2 regions of the Dorea sp. genome follow, and region 1 is predicted to be linked to the other one. Evidence: predicted binding sites of a transcription regulator. Region 1 holds the regulator's gene; the other holds the start of a gene.
The links. The regulator NrdR, encoded in region 1, represses ribonucleotide reductase genes. The targets are predictions, from matches to a motif close to CACAANATNTTGTG.

Region 1 (8,135 bases):
CATTCCACCGATGGTATCCAAGCGTTCTGGAAAGATTATCAACATTTCCTCTATGTGGGGAACTTCTGGTGCATCCTGTGAAGTTGCTTATTCCGCATCCAAGTCCGGAATCAATGGGTTCACAAAAGCTCTTGCGAAAGAACTTGCTCCAAGCAACGTTCAGGTTAATGCGATCGCCTGTGGTGTAATTGATACCTCTATGAACAGTCAGCTTACGGAGGAAGAGCGCAAGGCTCTTGAAGAAGATATTCCAGCCGGAAGATATGGAACTCCGGAAGAAATTGCACAGATGGTGTGGAATATTGTGCATGCGCCGGATTATATGACGGGGCAGATTATTGGGGTTGATGGGGGATTTTTGTAAAATCTCCCTCTTTGTCCCGGACGCTGTTGTGGTAAGAATATCAGGACGAAAAGAGAAGTATATTATATAAAACGGTGCCGCTCCCTTCGGTCAATGTCATCTTATTTATATAATATACTTCTCTTTTCTGTTTTATTTTTTTGTGCAACAGCTGGTACTTGCTTTGAGTTTTTTCAGACACACTCTAGCTGACTTGATTTCGCTTTTTAGTTTTAATTATTCTATGTCGAGTTCTACTGGGCAGTGGTCGGAGCCCAGGATTTCGGTGTGGATTTTGGCGTCTTTTAAGCGGGGTTTCAGGCTTTCGGAGACGCAGAAGTAGTCGATACGCCAGCCTGCGTTTTTCTTTCTTGCGCTGAATCTGTAGGACCACCATGAGTAGATGCCTTCCTGGTCTGGATAGAAATAACGGAAGGTATCGATGAAGCCTGCATTCAGAAGATCTGTGAATTTTCCTCTTTCTTCATCTGTGAAGCCTGCATTCTTACGATTGGTCTTTGGATTTTTCAGGTCGATTTCTTTATGTGCAACATTAAGATCACCGCAGAAAATGACTGGTTTCTTCTCTTCCAGCTTTTTCAGGTAAGCAAGAAATGCATCTTCCCACTGCATACGGTAATCCAGACGTGCAAGTTCACTCTGTGAATTCGGTGTATACACTGTTATAAAGTAAAAGTCTTCAAATTCCAGTGTGATCACGCGTCCTTCTTTATCATGTTCTTCGATTCCAAGTCCGTAACTTACACTGATTGGTTCCTGTCTGGTAAAAATCGCTGTTCCTGAATATCCTTTTTTCTCTGCATAATTCCAATATTGATGATATCCCGGCGTATCCAGTTCCAACTGTCCAGCCTGCATCTTTGATTCCTGAATACAGAAAATATCAGCATCCAGTTCATTAAAAACATCCATAAATCCTTTCTGCGCGCACGCACGGATTCCATTGACATTCCATGATATAAATTTCATACAGTTCCTCCCTGTTAGTTTTTATCCAGAAATATTAATGAGGTACCCGGATTGCTCCATTGCCACGCATTTTCACAATCCTCGAATACATCATATTAATAATATACTTTTCTTAAGAACAATCCTCTCGCCGGTGCTAAAAATCCCGCAAGGCTTCTGTCTTCTGCTGCTATTACAACTGGAAGCATAGATGCATCTCTCTTACCTGCTCCGATTTCGAGAAGTGTTCCGGTCAGAATTCTTACCATATGATACAGGAAACCTGTTCCATAATAAGTAATTCTTACTTTATCTCCACTGCTTACAATCTTGATATTAACAATCTTACGCACCGGATCTTTACACTCTTTATCATCGGTAAAGCTTGTAAAATTCTTTGGTCCGATCAGATATTTTGTTGCATCACGCATGGCTTCAATATCAAGCTTTTCCGGATAATGATAGCAATATCTTCTTGAAAAAACATCTGGTTTTTCACGGCAGTCGATATAATACTCGTATTTTTTTCCCTTTGCGCTTTTTCTTGCATGAAATCCATTCTTTGCAAGTTCTACCTTCATAATGCGGATATCCTCCGGAAGGTATCTGTTCAATGAATCTTTTAATTCTTTTGTATCATATAACTTTGAAAGCTTTACACTTGCGACCTGTCCACGGGCATGTACACCTGCATCTGTTCTCCCGGATCCGTCTATGTGCACACGGTATCCGACTAATTTACTGATACTAAGCTCCAGAATATACTGAATTGTATTATCCGTAGTCGCCTGTCTCTGCCATCCCTGATATCTGCTCCCATCATAGGAAATGGTTAGCTTATATGTTCTCATACTTTTTTCACCCAATCTGCTCTATCTTATTAATTCCCTTTAACTTTTCTTATAATTTCTGTCAACTACATGGCAATACATAGAACCTGCCACTGGCAGCTCCTTACGAATGCATGGCAATTGAAAAACGGAGAAGCAAATAATTTTTTCGCTTCTCCGTTATATTCTATCACGTTATCTTCCTGTTCGCAATTCATTCTTATTCTAATATCTTTTTTAATTCATCCATAAATGTGCTTACATCTTTAAATTCTCTGTAGACAGATGCGAATCTGACATAAGCCACTTCGTCCAGTGCTTTCAGCTCATCCATCACAGCTTCCCCGATCGCACTGCTTGGGATTTCTTTTTCTTCCAGACTGAATACTTTTGTCTCAATCCGGTCAACTACTTTCTGTATATCTGCCGTAGCAACCGGTCGTTTATAGCATGCACGAACCACACCATTTTCCACTTTTCTACGGTCATACTGTTCTCTGGTATTATCTTTTTTGATCACTGTCAGAGGAATCGTCTCAACTTTTTCATACGTTGTAAAACGCTTCCCACATATATCACAGGAACGGCGGCGTCTTATACAGCTGCCGTCTTCTGCAGGTCTGGAATCGATAACTCTGGTATCCGGATTATTACAATATGGGCACTTCATATGAATCGTTCCTTTCTGTCCTTCAAACTCTCATTCATTAAATATAGTATATCTTTTCCCAAAACAGAAGTCAAACACATTCCCTTATTTTTCTTCGTGAATTTCCACCAGGATCAGATCCGGGCCGATTCTTTTTATACATGAAAATGGTATGACATACTCCTTACCATCTCCAAAAAAGCTGCACCACTTTCCTCCTTCTGGAACGACAAGTGCTTCTATACATCCTTTACAGTCATCTATGATCAGATCATTAATATAACCAAGCTTTTTGCAGTCACAACAGTTGATCACTTCTTTTTTCTCAAGCTCACACAACCGGATTCTGGACATATCTTTACAGCCTCCATTTCTGATACTATATCCCCTTAACAGCTCTTTTCACATAAGTATATATTGAACCCTATATTTTCATAAACTCTGCTGTTTTATACTATTTTATGCTTTTTTATCTGATCTGATATTATTACTTCCTTACGAATGCATGGCAATACAAAGAACTTGCCACTGGCAACTTCTCTTGCATACTTTGGTATAAAAAGTCTGTATATTCACGACATCTCTGCCATAAATATACAGACTCTTCTTATTTCTAATCTTCAATTACGATCACAGCCACCGGACATTCTTCCTTTGCCTCGATTGCCGCACTTTCATGTTCCGGTGTAACTTTTGCATAAGCCTCTGCCACACCATCTTCATCAAACCGGAACACCTCCGGACATGTTGCAACGCATGCTCCACACGATATACATCCATCTACTACTTTTGCTTTCATGAAACATTCCTCCTTGTATAACCAGACTGCACACATTTTCCCGACTTATCGTCAGCGGCAGTTTAAACTTCTACAACAGTATGTCTCATTTTTTCAAAAATATTCTGTTTTTCCGACTCGGAATTATGGTTGCATATTGATGTCTGCTCTTTTTTATCCGATAAATATATCCATTCTTATTTGATTATTGTACCGGTTTTTCCTTTGATTGCATCGTCCAGTTTATCGAATGATGTAATAAGGGCACTTCTTCCTTCTCTCTTTTCCAGGAATTCTACTGCGGCTCTGAACTTTGGATACATGTTATATTTTCCAAAGTGTCCTTCTTCCATATATTCTTTTGCCTGTGTAACACTGATCTCACCAAGCTCTTCTTCTTCCGGTCTGTCCATGTTGATCTTAACTTTTTCAACACTTGTCAGAATAATTAACTCATCAGCATCTGTTTCTTCTGCCATCTTTCCTGCAGTTAAATCTTTTTCAATAACTGCACTTGCACCTTTCAGACGGTGATCCTGTTCCAGAACAGGAATTCCACCACCACCGCAGGCAATGACAACCTGATCTGCATCCAGTAATGCTTTGATTGCATCAATCTCTACGATGCTGACCGGATTTGGCGCTGATACGATACGACGGAATCCTTTTCCAGGCTCTTCTACTACGTAATTACCTTTTTTACGCTCTGCACTTGCTTCCTCAGCATCCATGTAACGTCCGAGAACTTTTGTCGGTGTATAAAATGCCTCGTCGTATGGATCTACGATTACCTGAGTCAGGATTGTGCTGACAGTTCTGTAAATTCCACGATCCATCAGTTCTTCACGAATCGCATTCTGAAGGTCATATCCGATATATCCCTGACTCATAGCAGAACATACAGACATTGGTGCTGCTGTGTAATCTTCATGCTGTTTGGCAAATTCATTCATCGCTGTATGGATCATACCAACCTGAGGTGCGTTACTGTGTGTGATTGCAACCTGATAACCTTTTTCAATCAGATCACCGATCACTTTTGCTGTCTTCTTTACTGCTTCTTTCTGTTCTGGTAATGTTGTACCAAGTGCTCTGTGTCCTAATGCAACTACAACTCTTTTTTTCATAATCTATACCTCTGCTTTTCTAGTATTTTTCTACGAAATAATATAAGAAAATTATAGTATTTTTCTATATAAAATGCAATGCTTTTTCATTTTATCTCTTGAATATACAGAAAATTTTTCAAATATTCTGCTATGAAAATAATTCTATATTCAAAAGCTGTTCAAACTTCTGTATAGATGTATATTCACCTTCTACTTCACCAAAACCATATGATGCAAAGATCATCGGGATACCTGCTTCCCTGCACGCATTGGCATCTCCCTGCGTATCTCCCACGTACACGGCTTCATCCAGTCCGTTTCTTTCCATGATGATACGGATGTTTTCTCCTTTTAATTTTCCTGTATAAGCCGGGCAGGTAAAGTCCTTAAAGTATTCTCCGAGTTTTGAATTCTGTAAAAATGCTTCAATATATCCGTCCTGGCAGTTACTTACGATATAGAGTGGATATTTTTCACTTAACTTTTTAATTGTCTCCTTTACTCCGTCAAAAATCACACACGGACCTGTCGCAACCAGTTCATTTTCATATTTCAGCATTTTTACCAGAAGTGCCATCATCTCATCTTCCGGCATATCCGGGAACAGGCTTTTTCCGATCGCTTCCATTGGTTTTCCGAATTCTTTTTTCAGATCAAATTCGTCCAGTTCTTTATACTCAATTCCTTCATCTTTAATCACTTTATTCCACGAAACTGCTGCTACAGCTGTCGAATCCCACAAAGTTCCGTCTACGTCAAATATAATTCCTTTCATGTTTTCCTCCATCGTATATTTTTCTCGTCATTGTTCTTTTAGAGTGTGTCAACAAAATCCTTTTTTGTAAGATACACTCAGTATACTATATTCACCCTGTCCTCTACAAGCCGATCATTATAACTCATTCATGACACTGTTCACACGTTATGCAAACCACCTGCCATTAACCAGTAATTTTCTGATTCCAAAACTTTTTCTCTATACAATAAAAAAACATATAAACGTTCTTCCTGTTAACAACAACGTTTCTTTCTGTGCTATACTGAAATCAATATACGTTACAGTTCACGTACACCCGGCAAACTGTAACATTTGCATCCTCATTTACAGGTATGCTTTACGAAAGGAGAATTTCATTATGAAAGTTATTGTAATCGGACCAAGGGGGAAAATGGGAAAACTGATTACTCAGGTTGCTGCCAGCCGTGACGACATGGAACTGGTTGCCGGAGTTGCACCAAAAGGACGGGATTATATCGGCAAGGATCTGGGGACCGTTGCCATGACAGGCACTGAGCTCGGCGTTCCTGTAGTTGATGATCTTGCAAGCGTCATCGATTCCTGTGATGTGATCATTGATTTTTCTACAAAAGAAATGGCGATGGGGGTACTTGACCTTGCTATCGCACATAAAAAAGCACTTGTATGTGGATCTACCGGTTTTTCGGCCGAAGAAATGAAACGTTTTGAAGCTGCCGGAAAAGAGATTCCAATGCTTTATGCCGCCAACACTTCCAAGCTTGTAAATATCATGAACAAACTTCTGGAACTTGTAACCACAACATTAAAAGATGAGATCGACATCGAGATTCTGGAAATGCATGACCAGTGGAAAAAAGATGCCCCAAGTGGAACTTCAAAAGAGATGGGCGAGATCATGGCTCATGCACTTGGCAAAGAATTAGATGAAATTGCTGTCTATGGCCGCGAAGGTGAATCCCCTCGCAAGCCAGGAACCATCGGCTATCATTCACTGCGCGCCGGCAATATTCCAAGCAGCCATACCGTATTCTTCGGAGGCATGGGGGAACGTCTGGAGATTACACATCATTCTTATAACTGGGAATGCTTTGCAAGAGGGGCTTGTGACTGTGCTGCTTATTTAGCTGATAAAGGGCCTGGGTTCTATTCCATCAAAGATGTATTAAATTTGTAATTGCTGTTTAATACATTAATTTGGGTTGGATTCCCGGTCCTTGCGTATGCCTTGGTATAAGATCTGGTATCCTGTTTGCATCGTGACATCTAGCAGCAAATAGGATACCAGCGCTTTCTCATGGACCGGGAGGCCACCATGAACTAGTGTATTAAACAGCTAAAAGCCCTTCTAACTCCTCTTTCGACATCACTCCCATATCACGCTTAGCCACTTCCCCATCCTTGAATACCAGGAATGTTGGGATGGACATTACACGATACTGTCTTGCAAGTTCTGGTTCCTGGTCTACGTCCAGTTTGCATACTTTCACGTCTGTGCGTTCTTCTGCGATTTCTTCTACCAGCGGTCCCATTGTCTGGCATGGTCCGCACCATGTTGCCCAGAAGTCTACCAGTACCGGTACTTTTGATTCTAATACTTCTTCATTAAAATTATCTTTTGACAAATGTACTACTGCCATATCTATTTCCTCTCTTTCGTAAGAACATTGTTATTGTGTATCTACACGTTTATTATACCCACTTTTTTAAATTTATCTATATCTTTTCTATAAAATATTATGAAAAAATTATTCAATAATATCTACTTTTTCTGATAATCATTTACTTATGACATACCATACATAGAACCTGTCACCTGGACCTTCCTTCGAATGCAAGGTAATTAAAACTCTGCCATTCTTTATCTTATGCTACCGTTATCTTATAAGACACTGCAAATTCTTCCCCTGCTTCCAGTGTATTTTCCCAGTCACGGTCTTTTAATTCTCCATCGAACACTTCGCTGTCGCAGCGTCCATACCATGGCTCAATGCATACGAATGGGGCCTGTTTTTTCGGTGGTGACCAGATTCCTGCAAGCGGTGCGTCGAATTCAACTGCCAGATATTCTTTCTTCTGTGGATCTAATAATGCCACTCTCTGAATCTGATGATCTTCAATCACCAGCGCATCCCCATCAAACAGATGCTCATCAATTGGAAGTAATCCATCTGTCAGCTTATATTCTTTTTTCTGTGTCGTAACTACGCCACCTTCTCCGAAGACTGTATTAATCAGAGATTCCGGCGCATTCCCCTCTCCATCCCGGAAACTTAAATAATAGTCTGACTGCTTCTCGCCTTCATGCACCGGGCAGAAGAATGCCGGATGTGCACCGATTGCAAAATACATGTCCGTCTTATTAGTATTCTTTACCTTCCACATTACTTTTACAGACGTATCTTCCAGTTTATATCCGATTTCCAGATGGAAATGGAATGGATAAGCCTGACATGTTTCCTCTGTATCTTCCAGTGCAAACCATATCTCGTCTGCACTTTCGCTTACCAGTGTAAAGTCCATATCTCTGGCAAATCCGTGCTGATTCATCGGATATTCTTTTCCTTCGTGCCTGTAAATCTTATCTTTTACTCCCCCTACAAATGGGAATAATACCGGTGACGTCCGTCCCCAGTATTTCGCATCTGCATTCCACAGGTATTCTTCTCCTGTGCTTTTCCTTTTCACTGAGCGAAGTTC
Region 2 (8,135 bases), on a different contig from region 1:
TTGTTTGTGCTCTTGGATTCAGATCACCGTATGATAAGGTAGATGAACTTACAGATCTGGTAGATGAGTATTATGTGATTGGTGATTGTAAGAAGGTTGGAAAGATTTATGATGCCATGAATACAGGATACTATTCTGCATTACTTGTATAAGATTCCGGGAATACATTAAGGAATAAAGGAGATAGAAGATCATGAAAAAGAAACTTGTATTATGTACACAACTTCCTGAAAAGAGAAGACAGGAGATCGAAGAATATTGTGATATTACGATTGCCGGAGAGTTAAAACACGGTAAGGGAAATGTTACAGAGGAAATGGTCCGTGAGGAATGTAAAGGTTATGAAATCGTTGTTCTCGGTGATGAGAACGCTAAAGCTGACACAATCAATACATGGGTAGAGTCAGGAATGAAATTCATTGGTGTTGCAAAAGGAACACCGGTTACCGTTGATAATGAAGCAATTAAAGCAGCCGGACTTCAGTTATCTTACACACCAGGAAGAAACAGAGTAGCAGTTGCAGAATTCAATATCGGTCTGATGATTGCAGTTGCAAGAAAGCTTACTTTAAGCTGTACAGGTCTTTCAAAAGGGGAGCATACTGGTGATCCGGTAGAAGACATTTACAATGTACCGGATGTAAAGAATGTAACATTCGGACCATTAGATGAGAAACATCCATTTACAGATTATGGTATTGGATTCGAATTATATGGCAAGAAATTAGGTATCGCAGGATACGGTGCAATCGGAAGAGAAGTTGCAGTACGTGCAAAAGCGTTCGGAATGGAAATTCTGGCATACGATCCATACATGCCTGCTGAGAAGATTGAGGTAGACGGAGCAAGAGCAGTTGATCTTGATACGATGCTCAGTGAGAGTGATATGGTCAGTATCCATCTCCCGGTACTTGATTCTACAAAGGGAATGGTTAATAAAGACTGGTTCTCTAAGATGAAACCAACTGCAATCTTAATCAATACGGCAAGAGCCGCAGTTATCGATCAGAAAGATTTTGTAGAGGCGCTTCAGAATGGAACGATTGCCGGAGCAGCAATTGATGTATACTGGCAGGAACCAGTACCGGCAAATCACCCATTATTAAAGATGAGAAATGTAGTATGTACACCACACATGGCCGGTCTTACCACAGATGTAGATAACTGGTCAGGTGAGATGATGTCACAGGAAGTGCTGGCTTATCTGAAAGGTGAAGACAGAAAATATATTTGGAGAAGATAGGAAAATACCCGGTGTGGCCATCAGTGCCCATGGGCTGCATCGGGAAATAAATTCTAAAGGAGATATAAGATGGAAACAACAAAAAGCAAAAAGGTCATTGCAGCGGGTCTGCTTGTAATGTCCCTGACAATGGCATGTAATAGCGCGCTGTCCCCGATTCTTGCAGAAGTAGGAAAATTCTTCCCGGATGCAAGCGACTCAGCTATTCAGATCGTACTGACACTTATCAACCTGACAACACTTCCTATGATGTTGATCGAACCTGCATTTGAATCGAAGATCACAAAACGTGACATTGCTTTGATCGGTACAATATTAATGCTGGTAGGAGCACTGGTACCACAGGTTCTGAATTCTCAGTTATGGATGCTTTATGTAGCAAGTATTATCATTGGAGCAGGACTTTCACTGGTAGTAGTAGTTAGTTCATCCTTGATCTCAGATTATTTTACAGGTATCGAAAAATCAAGAGTTATGGGATTCCAGTCTATCTTTGTTAGTATTGGTGGAACCATCATTGCAAAAGGTTCAGGTATGCTGACAGCAATGGCTGGATGGAAAAGAGGATACCTTGTATTCCTGATCTGTATTCCAATCGTACTGATCGTAACACTGACTGTACCAAAAGGAGAAGTTGTACAGAAAGAAGAAACTGGCGAAAAAGCCGGAATTTCCGGTAGCATGATTTACTTCGGAGCGCTGTGTCTGATCACAGGTATCTTCGTTGCAACATTTAATACAAATATCGCTATGTACATTGATCGTAAGGGTATCGGTGATGCAAGTACAGCAGGAACTGTTGCTTCTATCATGCAGGTAATCGGTATCTTAGGCGGACTGGTACTTGGTAATACAGTAAAATTATTCAAACGTTTTACAATCGGTGCATCAATCCTTATGATGGCAGCAGGAACTGCAATGGTTGGTTTCTCAACAAGCCTTCCGGTTATCTGTGTTGGTGCAGCAGTCGTAGGATTTGGATTTGCTATCCGTAACCCGGGAGCTGTTACATTTGCAGCCAATATGGTACCTGCAGCACAGGCATCGCTGGCAATTGCAATCGTATCTGCAACATATAATGTAGGTAACTTTATCTCTGCATACGTAGTAAACCCAGTTGCTAATATGCTGGGAGATGACATTGCAAACAGATTTATCGTATCTGCAGTAGCATTAGTAGTAATCGGTATTGTAGCACTGATCAAAGCACCTACAACAGATGCACAGGCACTGGATTCACAGGGCTAAAAAGTAATAAAATAGTGATCATGACATATAGTTTAACCTCTAATTGAATATATTAAATAGAAGACCCCTGACCGGAGATTGCTGAACCCGGTCAGGGGTCTTCTGTGTTAAGCAATATAAAGTCAAGCAGCAAATCAAAACCGGCATAGAAATGAAAAACATTCATATGCCGGTTGGAAGGGAATAAAAATATATATTTATGGAAGAAAATGAATTAGTCCCAAGGATGTAATACAACCTTGATTGCTTCACCACTTCTGGTTAAGCCGATACCTTCATTGATCTTATCGAGTGGAAGGATATGTGTAATGAACTTCTCAGTTGGGAATGTTGGAGAGATAGCCAGCTGGAAAGCACGTTTGGACTGACTGTAAGAAGCACCGAAGTGTCCCTTGATCCAGATGTTATTGTAGTGGATCAGGTTACAGTCAAGTTCTGTCATAGATCCCTTTGGAACACCACCAAAGAATACTACAAGACCACCTTTTTTAACCATGTGGATACTCTGTGTCTGAGTCGCATTTACAGGAGTGGCAGAGATAACTTTGTCTGCGCCTTTTCCACCAGTCAGTTTCTTAATTGCTTCAATTGGATCTTCTTCAGAACTGTTAACTGTGATGTCAACACCAAAGTCCTTGGCCATCTCAAGCCGCGTACCATTGATATCGATCATGATAACTTTCTGAGCACCACGGATCTTTGCAAGCTGTGCCATGAAGCATCCGATCGGGCCGGCACCAATGATAACTAATGTATCAGGATAACCAACTTTTACATTTTCAAGACATGCAAATACAGATGTCAGAGGTTCTCCAAGACTTGCAGCATCGAAAGATACGTCATCCGGGATTTCATAGATACCGCCGCGGCGGATCTTTTCTCCGCTTACAGCTACATACTGGGCAAAACCGCCGGTTCCTGCAAGTTTTGCAACTGCTGTATTGGAACAGTTCTCGCTGTGGCCGCTGATACATTCGTCACATTCCATGCAATAAGTACCAGGGAATAAGAATAATCTGTCACCAACTTTATATTTTGTTTCTTCAGAACCAATTTCATCTACGAAACCTACGATTTCGTGTCCATAGATAAAAGGATAAGCCCCTTTTCTGGAATCAGTTGTCAGGTTACGGATATCAGAACCACAAAGACCTACAGACATGATCTTTAAGATAAGTCCGTCTTTCGGGCATGCTGGTTTTTCTGTTTCTTCTACACGGATATCATTAGGTCCGTACATTAATGCTGCTTTCATTTTCATAATAATGAGCTCCTTTCGTTTTCTTTACAAGTTCAGTATAATGACTTTATAAGGTTACATTCAAACGGGATATTGCCTTATTGTTACGGCAAAAATATTCAAAATAGCGGAATATGGATATAAATGTGAAAGAAATATCAAAATTAATCATAAAATTTCCGTTATAATGTGGAAAATATACTTTTGTGTGAAAGAAAATATTTTGCTATCTTTAAAGTATCAATAAAAGAAAACGTTAGAAAGAGATGAACGGAGGAGTTTTCAGATGGCAAAAGTAGAGAATTATTTGTTAGGCATGGATTGCGGAACAACAAATATAAAAGCAATTATCTTAGGAGAAGACGGAACGGTTGTTGCAGAAGCAAGCAGACCAAGTAAATTCATGAATCCTGGACCGGATATGCAGGAACAGGATGCGAATGAATGGTGGAGTAATACAGTTGATATATTCAGAAGTCTTACCGAGCAGGCAGGACATGATATCGTAAAGAGAATCAGGGGAATCTCTATCAGCTCGCATACAGTAACCATGCTTCCGGTAGACGCAGAAGGTAATCCGTTGAGAAATGCAATGACATATCAGGATAACCGTTCTGCAGAAGAGTTACATTATATAGTAGATACAATTGGATTTGACAGATTCGTAAAAATTGTTGGTGGGCAGCCTGCAGTTGCATTCCTTCCAAATAAAATCCTCTGGTTCAAAAAGCATGAACCGGAATTATATGCAAAAACAGCCTGTTTCCTGCAGGCAAGCTCATTTATAAATTACAAACTGACCGGTAAGATGACCATGGATATCGATCAGGCAACCAGAACACAGTGTCTGGATATCAGTACAATGGAATGGTCCAAAGAGATCGGAGAGGTGATTGGTGTAGATTTGGATGAAAAACTTCCAAAGCCGAGACTGGTAGATGAGATCATTGGATTTGTAACGGAAGAAGCAGCTGAATTAACAGGATTGATGGAAGGAGTTCCAGTTATTGCAGGATGTAGTGATGCAATGGCATCTATGCATGCAACAGGTATGAGCAGACTTGGTGAGGCTGGAGAGTCTTCAGGAACGACATCACTGGTATTTGTAGGAAGTGATGTAAAGAGTGCTCCGGATATTCCGGTCGTTACAAAACCATGTACAATTGATGGAATGCCATGGATTTTTGACGCGCCAATCCAGACAAGTGGTGCAGCGCTCAAATGGTTCATCGAAAAAATGGCAGGAGAAGAAGTCGCCTATGCAAAAGAGCATAATCTCAACATCTATACATATTTAAATGAACTGGCGCTGGAGTCAAAACCAGGTTCAGGCGGATTATTCTTCTTCCCATATCTGTTAGGAGAAAGAGCACCTCTCTGGAATGAATATGCAAGAGGTATGTTCATCGGAATGGGCATGGATATGAAGAGAAGTGATCTGGTCCGTTCTGTATTTGAAGGAACGGCTTATGCGCTCAGACATGTAATGGAGACGGTAAAAGAAGCCGGAGCAAGTGCGGAAGTACTCCGTATCTGTGGCGGTGGTGCAAAGAGTAAGACCTGGTGTCAGATCAAAGCATCTATGTTAAATATTCCGGTGTATCTGCTGGATGAAAAATCAGGAGATGTACCTGTTGGAGATGCTCTGATCGTAGGACATAAGGTGGGAGTATTTCCGGAACTTACCAAGGCAGCAGAGAAGATCATAAAAGTAAATGAAATTGTAGAACCTGTAGAAGAATGGGTAGAAGCATATGATAAATTGTATCCATACTATGTGGAAATGTACAAACATCTGGATACAGATCTGAAAGCATTGAAAAATACAGTAGATCAATTATAAAATTGTACGAAGAAATTGCTGGGATAGAGTTGTATATCTATACCAGCAATTTTAAAATTGCATAAAGAATATATTACTATTTTTTCATAATAAAGGAAAGACTGTTAAGTATTCTTAATTTAGCGCCACACTTTATCTGCCATAAAATAAAAAAAGCAACCTGTTTCCCGAAAAAAATATCACCAAAATTTCCACCACATTCCAAACATTTATTTTAACAAAATTACCTCTTTCCTTTTTGCCTGTTATAGAGTATCATATTATGTGCACAACATCTTGTGCGAAAAGATGTTGAAAAAAACAATATTTAGTAGTATTTGAGGGTGAGCACATACTACATCGGCAAAAACAACAAGTGAGGGATAAACATGAACGTTGAAATAAAGACGAACGTAATTAAGAGAAATGGCGAAGAAGTAGCCTTCGACTTAGACAAGATCATTAATGCTATCAGAGGTGCAAACAGGGAAGTTGACAAGCTGCATCGTATGAATGAGTATCAGATTATGGCGGTAGCTGATAATGTTGCAAGGAAGATACAGGAGTCCACTCATGCGGTCAATGTAGAAGACATTCAGGATATGGTGGAGACTGGTATCATGGAGCTGCGTGGCTATGAGGTTGCACAGAAGTATGTGCGCTACCGTTACAGAAGAGAACTGATGAGAAAGACCAACACAACAGATAATGGGATCCTTGCGCTTCTGGATCACATGAATGAAGAGGTCAATCAGGAGAACTCGAATAAAAACCCGGTAATTAACTCTACACAGCGTGATTACATGGCAGGAGAGGTAAGTAAGGATCTTTCAAAACGAATCCTTCTTCCGGCAGATATCGTACAGGCACATGAGGCTGGAATTATTCATTTCCATGATTCGGATTATTTTGCTCAGAAGGAACATAACTGTGATCTGATCAATCTTGAGGATATGCTTCAGAATGGTACAGTTATCAGCGAAACTATGATCGAGAAACCACATAGCTTCTTTACGGCATGTAACGTAACGACACAGATCGTTGCACAGGTAGCAAGTAATCAGTACGGTGGACAGTCATTTACACTGGCACACCTGGCACCGTTTGTAGATATCAGCCGTAAGAAGATCCGCAAAAATGTAATTGCAGAGCGTGAAGAATGTGGTGAAAGCTTAGACGAGACAATTATCAATAAAGTAACAGAACGCCGCTTAAGAGAAGAAGTAAAGAGCGGTATCCAGACGATCCAGTATCAGCTGATCACACTGATGACATGTAACGGCCAGGCACCATTCGTTACTATGTTTATGTATCTGGACGAAGTAGAAGAGGGAAGAACACGTGATGACCTTGCGATGATCATTGAGGAAGTAATGATCCAGAGAATGCAGGGCGTTAAGAATGAAAAAGGTGTATGGATCACACCGGCATTCCCGAAACTGATCTATGTGTTGGATGAGGATAATATTACAGAAGATTCCAAATACTGGCATCTGACAGAGCTGGCAGCAAAATGTACCGCAAAACGAATGGTTCCGGACTATATCTCTGCAAAGATCATGAAAGAGATGAAGAACGGGGAAGTATATCCATGCATGGGATGCCGTTCATTCCTGACAGTAGAAGACAGCCAGAGAAATCCAGATGGAAGCCATAAATTCTACGGACGTTTCAATCAGGGTGTTGTAACCATCAACCTGGTAGACGTAGCTTGTTCTTCAGAAGGAAATATGGATAAATTCTGGGAAATCCTGGAAGAGAGACTGGAACTGTGCCACAGAGGACTGCGCTGCAGACATGAGCGTCTCCTTGGAACAATCTCAGATGTTGCTCCGATCCTCTGGCAGAATGGAGCACTTGCAAGACTGAAAAAGGGAGAGACCATTAACAAACTGTTATTTGATGGTTATTCAACAATTTCTCTTGGATATGCTGGTCTTTATGAGATGTGTGTACGTATGCTTGGCAAATCACACACAGATCCGGAAGCAAGACCATTTGCAATGAAAGTAATGCAGAAGTTAAATGACAAATGTGAAGAGTGGAAAAAAGCAGAGAACATCAGTTATTCAGTATACGGAACACCGATGGAATCTACCACATACAAGTTCGCAAAATGTCTCCAGAAACGTTTTGGCATCATCAAAGGTGTAACAGATAAGAACTACATTACAAACAGTTACCATGTACACGTATCAGAAGAAATTGATGCATTCAAGAAATTAAAATTCGAAGCTGATTTCCAGAAGCTGTCACCAGGTGGGGCAATCAGTTACATCGAAGTACCGAATATGCAGAATAATATTCCGGCAGTACTTTCTGTTATGCAGTATATTTACAACAATATCATGTATGCAGAGCTGAATACGAAGAGCGATTACTGTGAGTGCTGTGGTTACGATGGGGAGATCCAGATCAAGGAAGATGAATCCGGTAAGCTGATCTGGGAGTGCCCGAACTGCGGAAACCAGAATCAGGATAAACTGTTCGTAGCAAGAAGAACCTGTGGATATATCGGAACACAGTTCTGGAATCAGGGACGTACACAGGAGATTAAGGACAGAGTACTTCATCTGTAAAAA

Region 2: the regulator NrdR is predicted to act here: its motif matches at 5,842-5,855, upstream of nrdD (anaerobic ribonucleoside-triphosphate reductase).

Annotation. Positions count from the first base shown of each region.
Region 1 is NZ_CDRRQK010000031.1:16,249-24,383, forward strand. Features, by position in the region: gene ymfI (elongation factor P 5-aminopentanone reductase) at 1-364, shown strand, start outside; gene ACWJAF_RS12210 (exodeoxyribonuclease III) at 581-1,333, opposite strand; gene truA (tRNA pseudouridine(38-40) synthase TruA) at 1,429-2,163, opposite strand; gene ACWJAF_RS12220 (hypothetical protein) at 2,229-2,360, opposite strand; gene nrdR (transcriptional regulator NrdR) at 2,363-2,812, opposite strand; gene ACWJAF_RS12230 (PRC-barrel domain-containing protein) at 2,897-3,136, opposite strand; gene ACWJAF_RS12235 (ferredoxin) at 3,405-3,590, opposite strand; gene arcC (carbamate kinase) at 3,767-4,696, opposite strand; gene ACWJAF_RS12245 (HAD family hydrolase) at 4,827-5,453, opposite strand; gene dapB (4-hydroxy-tetrahydrodipicolinate reductase) at 5,815-6,612, shown strand; gene trxA (thioredoxin) at 6,764-7,075, opposite strand; gene ACWJAF_RS12260 (aldose 1-epimerase family protein) at 7,302-8,135, opposite strand, start outside.
Region 2 is NZ_CDRRQK010000005.1:134,139-142,273, forward strand. Features, by position in the region: gene ACWJAF_RS04080 (oxidoreductase) at 1-152, shown strand, start outside; gene ACWJAF_RS04085 (2-hydroxyacid dehydrogenase) at 194-1,243, shown strand; gene ACWJAF_RS04090 (MFS transporter) at 1,313-2,491, shown strand; gene ACWJAF_RS04095 (zinc-binding dehydrogenase) at 2,706-3,752, opposite strand; gene ACWJAF_RS04100 (xylulokinase) at 4,018-5,574, shown strand; gene nrdD (anaerobic ribonucleoside-triphosphate reductase) at 5,943-8,132, shown strand.